3 regions of the Pseudarthrobacter sp. MDT1-56 genome follow, and region 1 is predicted to be linked to each of the others. Evidence: predicted binding sites of a transcription regulator. Region 1 holds the regulator's gene; each other region holds the start of a gene.

Region 1 (5,433 bases):
AGCCCGCCGGCACGGACACGGTGTTCCAGCCCATGTGCGGTACGACGTCGGCGGGGAGGAGTTCGACCTTCCCGGGCCACTCCCCCATGCCTTCGGCTTCTGTGCCGTGCTCGACGCCGGCTTCGAAGAGCACCTGGAGGCCCACGCAGATGGCCAGCACGGGGCGGCCGCCGGCGACGCGGCGGCCGATCATGCGGATGGCATCGACGGCTTTGAGCTCACGCATCACCGTTTCGAACGCCCCGACACCGGGGACCACGAGCCCGTCGGCGTTGAGCACATCCTCCGGCTTGGAACTGAGGATCACCTCGGCACCGGCGCGTTCGAGGGCGCGCACGGCGGAGCGGACGTTGCCGGAGCCGTAGTCGAGGACCGTGACGGTGGGCTTGCCCTCGGCCGACACCGGCTTCCTGCCGGCGTCGGGGTTGATGATGGCGCCGTCCTTCAGCACCTTGCCGGTCACAACGCGCCCTTGGTGGACGGGATGCCCTCGACCCGGGGATCCGGTTCGATGGCAGCGCGCAGGGCGCGGGCGAAGGCCTTGAACTGGGCCTCGACGATGTGGTGCGGATCCCGGCCTGCGGTGACGTTCATGTGCAGGCAGATTCCGGCGTGCAGGGTGATCGCCTCGAAGATGTGACGGGTCAGGGACCCGGTGAAGTGTCCGCCAATCAGGTGGTACTCCTGGCCGGCGGGCTCGCCACCGTGCACGAGGTAGGGGCGGCCGGAGACGTCGACGACGGCCTGCGCGAGGGCCTCGTCGAGGGGTACCGTGGCTTCCCCGAAGCGGCGGATCCCGGCCTTGTTCCCCAGCGCGGTGCGCAGGACTTCGCCGAAGGTGATGGCTACATCCTCAACCGTGTGGTGGACATCAATGTGCGTATCGCCGGTGGCCTTGACCGTCATATCGATCAGGGAGTGCTTGCTCAGCGCCGTCAGCATGTGGTCGTAGAACGGAACGGACGTGCTGATGTCGGAGACCCCGGTGCCGTCCAGGTTGATCTCGACCAGCACGGATGACTCGCTGGTGGTCCGCTCCATGCGTGCGGTCCGGCCCTCGGCAGCGGTTGATCCGGTGTTGCTCATGTGGGTGTCCTTTGGATGACGACGGTGCCCGGCGAACAGGGCAGGGTGGATGTCCTGGGTTAAGTCTAGGCGGGCTGCACTGCTTGGCCGGCCAGGATCCGTTCGAGGGCTTCGAGGAAGGCTGTGGTTTCCGTCTCAGTCCCGGCGGTGACGCGAAGGTGCCCGGGAATCCCAACATCGCGGATCAGCACACCGGCGTCGAGCAGGCCCTGCCAGACCTCGTGCGGATTGTCCAGGCCGCCGAAGAAGACGTAGTTTGAGTCGGAGGCGGCCGGTTTGAGGCCCATCCGCTGCAGTTCGGACACGATCCTGTCCCGCTGGCGCTTGATGTCTTCGACGTCGGCCATCAGCGCGACCCGGTGGTGCAGGGCGGCCAGGGCTGTCGCCTGGGTGATGGCCGAAAGGTGGTACGGGAGCCGGACCAGCCGCAGGGCGTCCGTCACCTCGGGCGCCGCCGCCATGTAGCCAACACGGGCGCCGGCCAGGGCGAAGGCCTTGCTCATGGTGCGCGAGACGATCAGCCGTTCCCGGCCGGGCAGCAGCGTGAGGGCGCTGGGCGTGCCGTCGTGGGCGAACTCGTGGTACGCCTCGTCGACGATCACGATGGTCTGGCTGGCTTCGCCGGCCTCATAGACGGCCTCAACGACGTCCAGGCCAAGCCCGGTGCCGGTGGGGTTGTTCGGGGAACACAGGAAGACGATGTTCGGCTGGAGTCCGCGGACCTGGCGGGCGGCCGATTCCGCACTGAGTCCGTAGTCATCGGCGCGGGCCCCGACGATGTAGCCGGTGTCGGTACCGGAGGCCAGCAGCGGGTACATCGAATATGTGGGAGGGAAGCCGAGGGCGGTGCGCCCCGGGCCGCCGAAGGCCTGGAGGATCTGCTGGAGAACCTCGTTGGAACCATTTGCGGCCCAGATGTTGTCGGCACCCAGTCCGTGGCCGAGGTATTCCGCGAGGGCTTCGCGCAGTTCCGTGAATTCGCGGTCCGGATAGCGGTTCAAGCCGGCTGCGGCAAGCGTGACGGCCTCGGAAATCGCGGCCCGCACGTCGGCCGGGACACCATGGGTGTTTTCGTTGACGTTGAGCAGGATGGGGACGTCCAGCTGCGGCGCGCCGTACGGCGTCAGGCCGCGCAGGTTGGTCCGGAGGGGAAGTCGGTTCAGGCGCTCTAGCTGGTCAGTCACTGCACCAGTTTAAGTGAGATCGCGGCGGGCCCTGAAACTGTGACGGATCGGGCGGGTTACTTGGACGGAATGAAGAGTGCCTGGCCCGGCACAACACGGGCGGCGTCCAGGTTGTTCAGCTGGATGATATCGGTGACGACGTCTCGGGGGTCGCGCTCCGGCGCCACGGCCTCGGCGATGGCCCAGAGCGACTCACCGGGCTGCACCGTCACGGTCACGGTGGGAGTCAGCGACAGCCCGGCAGCGGACTCTGCCGCCTTGGCCGGGGCGTTGAGGAAACCGCTGAAGGACAAAATGAGCGCGGCCAGCAGAATCAGCGGCACCCCGATGAAGACAAAGCGCCCCCGCCGGGTGAGCCGCAGCGGCGCCTGCTTGACCCGCGGCCCCCGGCCCGCATTGCTGTTTCCGCCAGCCGGGACGTGCTGGGCGATGGGGCCCTGCTGACCAAAGGCGCCCTGCTGGCCGGCGGACGTACCGCCCTCTGGGCGGCCGTAGTTGCCGAATGCGTCGCGGCCGAAAGTGTCGTGAAACGCGCTTGATGCTGACATGAACTGAGCCCTCCTGGACCATACTGTGCCGCCCGGCGTACTCCACGTACTTGCCGCCAACCGGCCTAACCTTCGAACAAAGAACCGAACGTCACGCTGTGTCCGAACAATGCTCCACCCTCTAACGGCGATGACTAGAACACATATTCGAACCTTGCTTGTTCTGTTTTAGCACTTATCAACGAACAATGTCGAGACTCGCTAGAACAAATGTTTGAAAAAGCAGTGTGGCTGGCCTACGTTTGAGCTACAGAACAACCACTTCTGCAGTTGATCAGCAGGGTCTGACATTTCAGGCCGGAAGTTCCCGGCAGCCGCAGCCACGGCGGCCGGGCCGAACGGAAAGGCGTTGGCGAACATGGCAGCACCAGCCACTGGCGGCAGGGCCACCCAGCAACGGAGCCCGCAGGCAGCCCGGCCACCAAAGAGCCTCACCGTCCGGCAAAAGAAGATCCTGGAAACCATCCAGCGCTCCGTCACGGACAACGGCTATCCGCCCTCCATGCGCGAGATCGGCGACACCGTTGGCCTGGCCAGCCTCTCCAGCGTCACCCACCAGCTCTCCCAGCTGGAGAAACTTGGCTACCTGCGGCGTGACCCCAAGCGCCCCCGCGCCATGGAAGTGCTGATGCCGCTGACCCTCGACGAGGGAACCACGAAGATTTCAGGGGTGGAGAAGTCCAGCGGACTGCGCACGGTCGGCGGATTGTCGGTCTCCGAGCTGGCCAGCGCCACCGACACCGCCATGGTGCCGCTGGTGGGCCGCATTGCCGCGGGCGGGCCGATCCTGGCCGACCAGGTCGTCGAGGACGTGATGCCCCTGCCACGCCAGCTGGTGGGCCACGGCGAGCTCTTTATGCTCAAAGTCGCGGGGGACTCGATGATCGACGCCGCCATCTGCGACGGTGACTGGGTGGTTGTGCGCCGGCAGGGCGACGCCATCAACGGCGACATCGTCGCCGCGTTGCTGGATGACGAGGCGACGGTCAAGACATTCCGCCAGCGCGACGGCCACACCTGGCTGCTGCCGCAGAACACCCAGTACGAGCCCATCCTCGGCGATCACGCCGTCATCATGGGCAAAGTCGTCTCGGTGCTGCGCTCCCTCTAGGACCTCTCAGGACCGGCACGTCAAAAGCCGCGAAATGGGCCCCTCCGGAATCGGACGGGGCCCAACGCGTTTGTGCGGACTACTTGGCGGGCTGCCCGGATTCCTTCGCGAGCCGTTCCAGGGCTGCGTAGGCAATCGCGGGGTCGGTGGTGGGCCAGAACGGCGGCAGGGCGGCGCGGAGGAATCCCCCGTAGCGCTCGGTGGAGAGTCGTGAGTCCAGCACTGCCACCACTCCCCTGTCCGTCGTCGTACGGATCAGCCGGCCGGCACCCTGGGCCAGGCGGATGGCGGCGTGGGTCGCGGAAACGCTCATGAACCCGTTACCGCCGGCCTGGGCCACCGCACGGGACCGTGCTGTCATCAGTGGGTCGTCGGGCCGCGGGAACGGGATCCGGTCGATCACCACGAGGCGGCAGGAGGTCCCCGGCACGTCGACACCCTGCCACAGCGACATGGTGCCGAAGAGGCAGGTGTCCGGTTCGTCGGCGAACTGTTTGACCAGCGCGGTCATGGTCGAATCCCCCTGGCAGAGGATGCTCATGTCCAGCCGCGGGCGCAGGGCCTCAGCGGCTTCCTCGGCGGCGCGCCGGGAGGAGAACAGGCACAGTGCTCCGCCGCCGGAGGCCCGGATCAGCTTCTCGAGCTCGTCTAGGGCTTCCGGGGACATGCCGCGGCCGGGTTTGGGCAGGTGCTTGGCAACGTAGAGGATGCCCTGTTTCGGATATTCGAAGGGCGAGCCGACGTCGACCCCGGTCCAGCTCGGGGCACCTGGCCCTACCAGGCCCAGGCCGCCGGCGGCGGGTTCGAAGGCTGACCCGATCGCCAGCGTCGCCGACGTCAGGATGACGGTGTGGTCCGCGAACAGGCCCTCGCGGAGCCGTCCGGCGACGCTGAGCGGTGCGATGTTGATCAGGGCCGGCGCGGACTCGTCCGGCTGGGAGTAGCCCTGCTGCGGGTCGAAGGTGCTGTTGCGGGAAAACCAGACCACCTCGCGGTTTTCGCGGGCGGCGAGCAGCCGTTCGCAGAGCTCCAGGATCACCATGAGGCGGGAGCGCGCGAGCTGGCGGCCGCCGTCGGCCGTGTTGGCGCTGTCCCCCTTGGAGTCCGAGAGCGCCGCGCGGCAGGCGTCCCGCAGCTGGTCCACGCAGTCCAGTTGTTCGCTGTTGAGGCCGTTGGGCATCAGTCCGCTGGGGACCCCTTCGATGGCAAGTTCGAGGTTGGACGCGGCGTTGTTCAGGGCGTCCACCGTGATGCCGGTGTGCTTCCGCGCCCCCGACGCGGCGGCGTGCACCATCGCGACGGAGAGCTGGCCGGACACGGCGCCGGTTACCCGGTCCTGCAGCTCGTGGGCTTCATCCACCACCACCACGTCGTATTCCGGCAATACCGCCAGGCCCTCGAAGGCGCTGACAGCCAGCATGGCGTGGTTGGTGACGACGACGTCGGCGTCCGCGGCGTTCTGCCGGGCCAGTTCGCTGAAGCATTCGGCCGCGAGGGGACATTT
Region 2 (5,433 bases), on a different contig from region 1:
CACCCTGATCAACAGTCCGCTGTCCCCCGCCGAGCTGTTCGTCGCGGGCAAGGTCAACAAGCTCGGCGCCGACGTGGTGGTGTGTCCGATGCAGACCATGGGCAGCTGGGGCCGGAAGTACGCCCTGGTGCTGACCCTGCATGACCTGATCTACTACGAACACCCGGCACCTCCCGGCTTCCTGCCCGCCCCGGTCCGGGTCCTCTGGCGGCTGTACCACAAGGCGTTCTGGCCGCAGCGGCTGCTGCTGAACCGGGCCGACGTCGTCGCGACCATCAGTTCCACCACCGCCGCGCTGATCTCGAAATACCGGCTCACCCGGCGTCCCGTCCGGATCGTCGGCAACGCCCCGCAGCACGGGCACACGCCGCGGGATCCCGGGGCGGGAGCGGACAAGACGCTGCTGTACATGGGTTCCTTCATGCCGTACAAGAATGTGGAGACCATGATCCGGGGCATGGCCGAACTCCCGGACATGACCCTGCACCTGCTCAGCCGGATCACCCCGGAACGACGGGCCGAACTCGAAGCCCTGGCACCGGCGGGCGCCGGCATTGTCTTCCACAACGGCGTGACCGACGCCGAGTATGAGGCCATGCTGGGACGCACCACTGCCCTGATCAGCCTGTCCAGAGCGGAGGGCTACGGACTGCCTCTCGTTGAAGCGATGTCGCACGGCACGCCCGTGATCGCCAGCGACATCCCGATCTTCCGCGAAGTGGGCGGCGACGCCGTCAGCTACCTCCATCCGGATTCCCCGGCGGAGTTCGCCGCTGCGGTGCGGAAGCTTGAGGAACCGGACCTGTGGAAGACCCGTTCCCGCCGCTCGGTGGAACGGGCCGCGGAGTTCAGCTGGGACGAGTCCGCCCGCAGGCTGCTGGAGGTCGCCGAAGAGGCCGTGGCGCTGCGGGCACGCCGCTAGGGTCTCGTCCGGTCAGCCGGTAACGGGGCGGGCGGCGCCGTCTGAGTCCGCCGGAAATTCCCGCCACGTCCGCATGGGCGAAAAGACGATTGGGAGAACAGAGGCGCCGGCGAGCAGGGACCAGATCCAGAGCACGGGTTGGACACCTATCCATGCGGCCAGCGCGCCCCCGGTGAGGCTGGCGAGCGGCATGATTCCGAGGACAAAGAGTCGGCTGCTCGCCATGACGATTCCTAACCTGTGGGCCGGAGCGATGCGGGGCACGATGCCGGCTCCTGCCACCGAGATGACCACAACGAGGAAGGCCCACCCGAACGTGGACGCGCCGAGCCAGAGGGCCGGGAACCACGGCAGGACCGCAGCGAGGGGCGTCAGCGCGACGACCGGAACGCAGGCGACGCCGGCGAGAATCCTAGGCTCAGGGCGGACAGTACGTAGGAGATCCCTGCCTTCACCAGGGCGAACGGTGCGGCGATGACGCTGAGCAGCGCCGCCGTCAGGGACGGGGAGCCGACGGCGACTATGCTGGCGGCCGATTGCAGCCGGGCGTGGGCGTCGCTGACCTGCTCCCGGTCCACCACGGAAGGGACGAAGGCTCCATGAGCGGTGGTGAACACGACATCGGCGACGCTGATCAGCGTCAAGCAGACCAGCAGATGCCCGATCGTCATTGCACCCGTCACGAAGGCCGCCGGAACGCTCAGGGCGACCAGTGCCCGGAACACGTCCGCGGCGATCATCAGTCGACGCCGGCGAAGCCTGTCCACCCAGACACCGATCGGGACGCCCAGGACAAGGAAGGCACTCAGGCCCAGGGCGTTGATGATTCCCACCTCCAGGGCGCCAGCACCAAGCATCGAGACAGCAATGATCGGGATCAGGACGCGGCTTGCTTCGTCGCCCACACCCTCGAACGCGCTGGACATCCACAGCTTTCGGAACACAACCAGCCGCATCAGAGGTGTCTTGTCGGGCGGCCGGCGCCCGGCGTCTACAACTGGCTGTAAGGTCACACCTGACAATCTGTCAGGTTATTCCTGACACGTCAACCACACTGAACATGTTTACACACTTACTCAAGGAGAGCGCCGTGGAAGTCGAACTGCCACTTGAAGGCCCGACGATGTGCAGTTTCTGTGCAAAATTAGCCAGCCGCAGGCGTCGCCTCGTGGCAGGTCCAGGTGTCGCCATCTGCGAGGACTGCGCCAGGTCATCCATAAAGCTTTTGAGCGGCACGGACAGCTCACCGGCAGAGGCTCCTTGGGTGAGCATGACCGATGAAGCCCTGCTTGCCCACCTGCCGGAAATTTCCGCAGTCGCCGCGCAAGTCGAAGACCGGCTGTGTGCCTGGGTGGGGACCGCCCGGCAAAGAAATATCAGCTGGGCACGCATTGGCGCTGCTTTGGGCATGACCCGCCAGTCGGCTTGGGAACGCTTTCGATCCCCGGCTGCTGCCCCCTCGCCCGACACACCCTGAGCCTGCTGCGCGCATCGTCCACGGCCGCCTCTGCACAATCAACCGGCACTGTGGTCGATCAAGGTTCAGCCAGCACCATGGAAATGAGACAGCAGCAGTCTTATGGCCGCTCAGTCACGTTGGACTAGAAGGCATTCCGGGAAAGGGTCCTCCAGGGGCTCTGGCCAGGGTGGATCCTCCGGGATCGCTGCAGGAAATTCGTGCCCGGCCGTGAAGTGGTGACAGTCCGGGAAGGGGTCGGGGGGCGGGTCCAGATCGGAATTCCAGCCTGGATCCGGGGGCAGGTCCAGGTCCAGTTCTTCGTCCGCGGGCAGGCCTCCGTCCGTGCACAGGAGATGGCCCGGCCAGTCTGGTGGTTCCCAGTCCTGCTGTTCGCTGGGATAGTGCCGCCCCGACGGTGAGGTCCACCCCGGCGGGCTGTGTTCGCTTGCCCCGGATGGTGTCCAGGCCGAGCTGTGCTTCAGGCGGTGATGCTTGGGGCAGGGCTGGCCCAGGTTGGTGATCCCGGTGGTGCCTCCGTCGGCCCAGGCCAGGAGATGGTCCGCCTCATTGTCCAGGGACGGGTTGTTACATCCCGGGAACGGGCACCTGCCGTCGCGGAGCCGGAGCCACTGGCGCTGAGCTTTCGTGAGGCGGTAGCTGGTCCGGCCGATTTCCAGCGGGGCACCGTCCCGCGGGTCCGTCAGGACCCGGTAAAAGGAACCCGCACCGTCGGCGACCAGGCGGCGGGCCATCGACGGCGGGATCGGCCCGTACCCGTCCAGCATCGCCGGTTCCTCAGTGGCACCCAGGAGGGACAGGACCGGGACGGTGACCAGGACCTGCGCCCGCGGGACCGGCACACCCCCACCCAGGCCGCTGACATCCGTGCCGGTGCCGGTGCCGCCAGCCAGACCGTGTCCTCCCTCGCTTGTGCCGCCGATGGTCCCGGTGCCGCCTTCGGCCAGTCCAGTGCTGAGGAGCCAGGTGGCGGCGACGTCGGCGCGGAGCCGGGTCAGGGTCCTGGCCTCCTCCGGGCCCTGGAGGGCGCGGGCGGCGGCGGTGGTCCGCTCCCAGATCCCCGCGGCGGTGTCGGCCGGGAGGTACGCGGAGAGCCAGGCCATCCCGTCCCGGTCCGGGCAGTACTCGACCCGCCGGTCCGCAGCACACTTGGTGTGGCGTTGTTCGATGCTGACCGGGTGGTGGCGTTCCCGCCAAACACGGGCCTTGGCGCGGAACCGGCCCGGGACGAGGTCCCCGGCCGGGCACCCGCGGGCCGGGTTCGGCGCGTCCGGGTCCAGGAAGTGCGCCTCCAATGCCGCCGCCCCGGCCGGATCCAGATTGCTGGTCTCGTCCACCATGATCCGGGCATAGGCCCAGGAGATTGTCCCGGCCTGCAGGGCCGCCAGGGTCAGCGGCAGCGAAGTCGTCAGGGCCTGACTCTCACCCAGCAGGGCTCCGGCGGCGTGTTCACTGACCGTCAATGCGCACGCGACCTCAGCGACCAAAGCCATCTCCTGGACGGCGCGGTCCTGCGGGGACGCCGCCGGGGAGGCCAGGGCCCGGGTCGCCTCCGCGTAGTCCGCGGTCAGCCAAACCTTCAGCGCGGCCATCCCGGCCTCCACCCGCGCCACGCCGGTCATACTGTCCAGGCAGCCATCCGCCAGCTCCCGCAACGGATCAGCCCACAACGGATCAGACTCGGCACCCCGGAGCGGATCGGCGCCGGACCGATCAGCGCGGTCCCCGCCCGAGGCGAAAACAGCCAGCGCAGCAACGGACGCCGCGACAGCCGCCAGCGCCTCCCTGGACTCCGCACTCCACGCCGTGCTTTCCATACCTCCATAAAATCACGAGTCACCGACATTAAATGGTGGAGCCGGACGCAGTGCAGCCCGACGCCGGTACGGGCCAGGTCCGGGTGAAAGTCGTTCACGGAGGACAGGTTTTGGAGGACAGGTTTTGCGGAACGAATTTGGGAGTCCGGGAACGACGAGAGGATGTCCGCGCAGGGCTTATGCCGTCGAGCCCAGCCGCGGCTTCGAAGCTGTGGTCGAAGCCGCGCATGCCGTCATCGACGAGGCCAAGGCGGCGGGCGTGTACGTCTTCGGCGGCGGGATCGATGAGGACGTAGACCCGGTGCGCGTGGCCGGTGACGGCACCGTCACCGAGGGCACGTACCTCGTTCAGAGTCGATCTAGAGCACGTCCACGCCGTCGAGCCGCAGCTGGACCGGGTCGTCGGTGCGTTTGGCGGCGGCCGCTACCTTGACCGCCCGCAGCGCCCGGGTTACCTGCGCGGCCTGGCCGTAAGGGATGAACAGCAGCGTCCGGACGTCCTCATCGGCGGCACCGTCGGCTTTGCCCTGGGTCCCTGCCTGGCCGGGGGCGCCGGCCATCACGAGGGGGGCCGGGCCGGCGGTCCGCAGTACAATCCCCTGCGGGCCCAGCTGCTGCTCGACGGCCTGGCCGAAGTGCCCGACGGCGGTCCGGCCGCCGGTGATGGAAGCGACCCGGACGGCCGGCGGCAGCTGCAGCTCCTGGCGGAGGGATAATTCCCGCTGGGCGTAGCCGGCAGGGTCCCAGCGCAGCAGGGCCCCGACGCCGGCTGCGTCGTCCGCGGTGATGACCACAAGACCGCCCTCACCCGCGGGCCGGACCAAGGCTGCGGCGTTGAACCAGCGCCGGACGGCGTCCTCCCCCGCCCTCAGGTTTTCGCGCCGCAGCAGCGAGTCACCGTCAAGCAGCAGTGCCGCCGCGTAACCGCCGGCAGCGACGGGTTCCGCGCCGACCGTCGCCACGACCAGGGCTTTCGAATCCGGAACCGTGGCCAGCACCCGGTCCCCCGACGAGGTGATGACCGGCTTGCCCGGGAAGGCGCGGCCCAGTTCCTCTGCCGTGCGCAGCGCCCCGGTAGCGCCCCGCCGGAGCCGGGTCCCGTTGCAGGTGCCGCAGCGCCAGGCCGGCGCCGGCGTAGAACACCAGCGGCACTGCGGCACGGCGGAGCTCCCGCTCGCCCCGGCGATGGCCAGCGGCCCGCTGCAGGCGGTACAGCG
Region 3 (5,433 bases), on a different contig from region 1:
GGTTCTCCTGTGGCTGAGAGGCTGATCTCCTCTGAGCCTAGCGGCGGATTGCCCGCCAGATGAACTGCCGCCCGGGTGGCAGTTCATCCGACGCCATCTCTGCGGAGCCGGGAGCACCGGGCTACGACGGCGAGGGCGGTGGTTGACTGGGGGCAAGTAGCAGTTCGGGGCGCTGCCTCGCATTGCCGAAAAGGCAGTCTCCCAGGCCACCAGCAGCAAATCCGTTGATCTCCTGGACAATTGGTGTCCCGCTCGGCGTTGTTGGGTCCGTGCACCTCGGAAGTAAGCGTTCTCACCGTTCGGGAGGGCGGGGGTGTCGGCGTCGCCCGACCCCCGGGGAATGCGGAGTGGGGCGCGGAAATGTACATTTCAGTGTTAGGGCGGGAATGATGCTGCATTTCGGCCCTGTCGACAATATCCGGCACAAAAGGTAATCCGGGAATTCTCATTCACATCCTGTGAGGTGCCAGGGTGTCGGTCCCGTCCCGTTCAACGTCGAGGCCCCCGAGGGGGCCCGGGCACCCCGGGAACGGAGCGTCTGTACTGCCGCCCGCGGGTCCTGGCAGGGCTATCTGGCCTGCGACGACTCGCCGTACCCGGGGCTTTCCCGTCCCGGCCGAGCCCCACGGGGCCCCTACTCGACGCCGTGCCGATGCCCGGGAGTGCGAATACCTACCCCATGAACTAAGTACTCGCATTGTGTTCGGCGGATACTTGGTGGCGTTCTGCGGTGTACCCGACTTTCCGTGCGGCATAGGATCGGGTAGCTACATTCCTTGTTGCGCCCCTTTTTGCGTGTCACGGTTTTCGTAGAAAGTCGAAGGAAGTGAGTCTCAGCACGTCGTTCCGACAATTCCTTCTGGCTCTCCGAAATACGAATAAATGATGCCTGGGGAAAACGGAGATCATGGTGGACAAGGTGAGCGGTTCCACGCCGGCAATTTCGGTTCGACTATTTGGAACATTCGAGGTCCGGCGAAATGGCGCAGTACTCAGAGCTGCGGACATGGGAGGCTGCAAGCCGCGACACATTCTGGAGATTCTGTTGCTGAATCTGGGGACACCGGTCTCCAAGACGCGCCTCGTGGAGCTCCTGTGGGGACCCCAGGCCAGCGACGGCGCGGTCGCCACCCTGGAGAGCTACGTCAGTGGCATTCGCCGGGCGATCCAGCCAGGGAACACCAAATCGGGTCCGCTTCGCACCGCGAATGGCGGCTACGTGCTTGACCCACAGCTGGTGGAACTCGACCTGTCTGCGTTTCACGAGCTTGTCCGCGCGGCCCGGCAGTCGCCGCCGGCTGAGGCGCATGTGCTCTCGATGCAGGCCCTGGAGTTGGCGGCAGAGCCGCTGCTGGGCTTTGAACTCGTCGCCGACTGGGCAGAGGAGGCGCGGACCCGCCACGCTGCCGAGAAAGTCGCCGCCCAGATTCTCGCGGCAGAGACCGCAGCGTTCCTCGACAAACCCGAGCTCGCCGTCTCGCTGGCACAGACTGCCATCCGGTGTGAGCCGCTCAATGAACGGGCCTGGACCATCCTTGTCGCGGGATACGAGCAGGCGGGACTGCCGGTGGAGGGGTTGAACGCCTATGAACGTTGCCGCCGGCTGTTCGACCGCGACCTCGGCTGCACGCCGGGACCGGCGCTGCGGGCTGCCCACCTGAGATTGTTGCGGCAGCGCGCCGATGGAAACACCGAGCTCTCGGAAGTCCTGGCGGCCCTGCTCTATTTGGGTGAACGGCTTCACGGCCCTAAATGCACGCAGCCTGCCGCAGAGGAATCCCGGCGCATGCAGGAGAACGCCGGCCGGGTGCTCGACTCCTTCCTGCAACAGGCGCTGGCCGCCGCTGTCTGACGATCCGCTGTGCCCTGCTGCAGGCGCCCGGCCCGGGCAGTCACCCCGCTTTGACGACCGGGAGCTCGGCCCAGTGGGTCGTGTACCGCGGGGACAGCATGCCGCGTTTCATGCTCCAGTCCGGCCCGCCCCGGATTCCGGCGCGGCCCAGCCCGATGGAGCCGCGTCCATACCGCCGGCTGACCTCCTCCAGCAGCGAGCCGATGCCGCGTTCCTCGTGCGGGTTCTCGAAGATCTCCAGCGGTGCCTGGTTGCCGGTGGGGCGCAGATCGGTGACCATGATCCCGGCGCGGACGTACCTCATGCCGTTCTCGGCCCGGGGGAGCAGGGCATACGCCGCCTTCGCCAGGAGTACCGGGTCAGCGGTGGGCATGGGCAGGGGCACGCACACCGTGGGGTGCGAGCTGGGCTGCGGGCTGTAATGGGACGTGGCGGCGAAGGCCGTCAGCACCTTAGCCTGGAGCCCGTGCCTCGCCAGTCGGGCACTGGCCTGCTGGGCATAGACGCCGAGGACCTGGCGAAGGCCGGCGCTGGTGGTGATCGGGGTTGAGAAGGAACGGCTGAAGATCAGCTGGTCGCGGCCGATCCGCTCTTGCTCGAGGGGGATGCACGGAGTTCCCTGGAGTTCCAGGACGGTCCGCATCAGTACCACGGAGAAGCGGTCCCGGATCCTGGCCGGGTCCGCCCGCGCGAGGTCCAGGATCGAATGGATGCCCAGGGCATTGAGCCGTTTGGTCAGCCGCGTCGCGACTCCCCAGAGTTCGACCACGGATAGGCCCGCCATGAGCTTCTCCTGCTGGCCAGCGGGCACGGCATCCCAGTGGCAGACGCCGTCGAACGCCGGGTTGTGTTTGGCCCACTTGTTGGCCAGCTTCGCCAGCGTCTTGGTGCCGGCGATGCCGACGCAGACGGGGACACCGACGTTCCGGCGCACCGCCGTCTTCATGGTGTGCCCCAGCCGCTGAAGCTCCTCCGGGGTGCCGCTGACGCCCAGGAATGCCTCGTCGATGCTGTAGACCTCCAGCCAGGCCGAGTAACGGCCGAGGAGCTCCATCACCCTGGCGCTGATGTCCCCGTACAGCTCGTAGTTGCTGGATAGTGCCACGAGCCCCCATTCCTTGGCCCGGGGCGCGAGCTTGAACCAAGGCTCGCCCAGGGGGATCCCGAGTGCCTTGGCCTCGGGGGAGCGGGTGACGGCGCAGCCGTCGTTGTTGGAGAGGACCACCAGCGGACGGCCCTCGAGGGAGGGGTTGAAGGCGCGTTCGGCGCTGGCATAGAAGCTGTTCACGTCAACCAGGGCGATGCTGCCACGGCCGGGCACGGCCCTAGACATGGTGCAGGCAGCGGGTCGCGACACCCCAAATGACCAAGTCCGACAGGCCCGGGACCATGATGTCCGGATAGCGGGGGTTGTCTGCCTGAAGCACCACGCCCGAAGCCGTCAGGCGCAGCCTCTTGACCGTGAGTTCCCCATCGAGGACTGCGATGACGACGCAGCCGTCGCGCGGCTCGAGTGCCCGGTTGACGATCAGCTCGTCGCCGTCGCTGATCCCCGCGCCCTCCATGGAGTCGCCGGACACCCGGACGACGTACGTGCTGGTGATGTCCTTGATGAGATGTTCGTTGAGGTCAATGCGGCCGTCAAAGTAGTCCTGGGCCGGAGAAGGGTAGCCGGCGGCGACCTGCACCGGCGAGATCAGGACCGACAAAAGAGAAGTGCCCGCGTCTATCACGCGGGGCCCGATGATTACGCCCACAACACACCTTTATTCGAATATATGTTCGATCTATTCAGTGTAGCCCCGGGTGCTGACATTGAGCATTCTTCGCGGAAGTTCCTGGCCGACAGGGGTGGCGACACTCCAGCATGACGTTGGCCACGGCGTCCTCTTCACGCTGCGGCAGGCGATCATCCACACACACGATGCAGCTTCGTGGGCGTTAGGGATCTGTGGGTGGGCTGTGTCTGTATGCTGTGCACATGACGGCGCCGCAGATCTATGTCAGTTTCCCCGGCACGGCGCGTGAAGCACTCGGCTTCTACGCGGACGTTTTCGGCGGAGAGCTTTCCTTGTTCACCAACGAGGACTTCAGTAGAAGCGACGGCGTGCCGGGCGCCATAGCTCACGGAGTGCTCAGCGGGGTCGTTGCGATGGCGGGATCGGATGTGGCGGCAGGCCAGAAAAGTGTCCGGCTCGAAGGTGTCATGCTCTCATTGCTGGGGACCGTCGAACCGTCAGTGCTTCATGAGTGGTTCGACAAGCTCGCTGTCGGCGGCCAGGTGGTGGACCCCCTTGCCCCGAAGCCTTGGGGCGCTTCGGACGGCCAAGTCATAGACCGGCACGGCCTTCACTGGCTCATCGGATACGAACCTGAGCCGTAAGCGACGCACAGCTGCCTAACGAGGCCGCAACGGAGTGGTTCTGCTCCACTACCCGGGAGGGGGCGCCTAACGGCCCACCTGCTGGGAACCGGGGACAGGCTGCCCTTCAGTGGACCACCCGATAGCGCACGTGGGTGACGAGCCGGGTGCCGCGCACTTCCGTCGGCTCAAGCTTGAGGTTGCCGACTCCGTCCAGCAACCGCTCACCCGCTCCCAGGACGATAGGCGCGATGTGGAGCCGCAGCTCGTCGATCAGCCCCGCCGAAAGGTACTGTCGCACGGTCTGCGCTCCTCCGGCAATGGCCACGTCCTTGCTCCCAGCGGCCTTCCGTGCCTGGGCCAGCGCAGATTCGATCCCCTCGGTCACAAAGTTGAACCTGGTGCCGCCCTGCATGTCCAGGGGCTCGCGTTGCTGATGGGTGAGAACGAACACGGGTGCGTGATAGGGCGGCTCCTCACCCCACCATCCCCGCCAATTCTCATCCCACGCCCCGGGCCCTGCGAACATGTTCCGTCCCATGATGAAGGCGCCGGCCGCGAGGATGCCTTCGCGCTCGGCTGCATTGGACTCGGGTTCTTCGAACTGCCACCTGTGCAGGAGCACTCCGCCCTCGCCGAGAGGTTCCGCCTGGCTCTGGTTCGGACCGGCGGCGAATCCGTCGAGCGAGATGGTCAGATCGCATGTGACGCGGCCCATGGGCACATTACGTCACCACCATGTCACCCCGAAGCCGACTGCAGGGAATTTTCCATGGCGACCGCTGGTGCCTTTCCGTACTGTGCCTCACTCCTGATGTTCGACGTCCTGGACGGATCGGGACAACAGGCAGAACTCGTTGCCCTCGGGATCGCCCAGGACCACCCAGCTGACGTCCGGGCCCTGGCCCACGTCCATGCGCCGCGCGCCGAGGGCGAGCAGTCGCTCGAGCTCCTCGGCAGTGGATACGCCGTCAGCCCGGAGGTCGAAATGCAGCCGGTTCTTGACGGTCTTGCCCTCGGGCACCGCGACCACATCAATGGAAGGCCAGGTCTTGTCCTGCGGCGCGATGCTGATGACGCCGCTATCCTCGTCGACAACATGCCAGCCGAGGACGGCGCACCAGAAGTCGGCCACCACCCGTGGCCGGATCGCGTCGATGGTAATCACTGCTAATTGGCTGGGCATGGCCCCACGATAGCCCGGGAAGGTCAGCAGGAG

The links. Region 1 encodes LexA, which represses DNA repair genes until DNA is damaged. Its sites were predicted from a motif close to TCGAACANNTGTTCGA; they were not measured.
Region 2: AC50YC_RS04750 (HNH endonuclease signature motif containing protein) is a predicted target of LexA. The motif match lies at 4,420-4,435, and genes of this name have one in related genera.
Region 3: AC50YC_RS03540 (LexA family protein) is a predicted target of LexA. The motif match lies at 3,623-3,638, and genes of this name have one in related genera.

The regions. Positions count from the first base shown of each region.
Region 1 covers NZ_JBWZCK010000007.1:50,304-55,736, forward strand. Annotated here, with positions in the region: gene hisH (imidazole glycerol phosphate synthase subunit HisH) at 1-463, opposite strand, end outside; gene hisB (imidazoleglycerol-phosphate dehydratase HisB) at 460-1,086, opposite strand; gene AC50YC_RS11295 (histidinol-phosphate transaminase) at 1,152-2,270, opposite strand; gene AC50YC_RS11300 (LysM peptidoglycan-binding domain-containing protein) at 2,327-2,818, opposite strand; gene lexA (transcriptional repressor LexA) at 3,177-3,929, shown strand; gene AC50YC_RS11310 (ATP-dependent DNA helicase) at 4,009-5,433, opposite strand, start outside.
Region 2 covers NZ_JBWZCK010000002.1:327,648-333,080, forward strand. Annotated here, with positions in the region: gene AC50YC_RS04730 (glycosyltransferase family 4 protein) at 1-922, shown strand, start outside; gene AC50YC_RS04735 (hypothetical protein) at 935-1,147, opposite strand; gene AC50YC_RS04740 (MFS transporter) at 1,294-1,935, opposite strand; gene AC50YC_RS04745 (ClpX C4-type zinc finger protein) at 2,013-2,399, shown strand; gene AC50YC_RS04750 (HNH endonuclease signature motif containing protein) at 2,510-4,216, opposite strand; gene AC50YC_RS04755 (primosomal protein N') at 4,576-5,433, opposite strand, start outside.
Region 3 covers NZ_JBWZCK010000002.1:59,885-65,317, forward strand. Annotated here, with positions in the region: gene AC50YC_RS03530 (AfsR/SARP family transcriptional regulator) at 908-1,852, shown strand; gene AC50YC_RS03535 (Y-family DNA polymerase) at 1,893-3,185, opposite strand; gene AC50YC_RS03540 (LexA family protein) at 3,178-3,609, opposite strand; gene AC50YC_RS03545 (VOC family protein) at 3,834-4,235, shown strand; gene AC50YC_RS03550 (dihydrofolate reductase family protein) at 4,342-4,932, opposite strand; gene AC50YC_RS03555 (VOC family protein) at 5,020-5,433, opposite strand, start outside.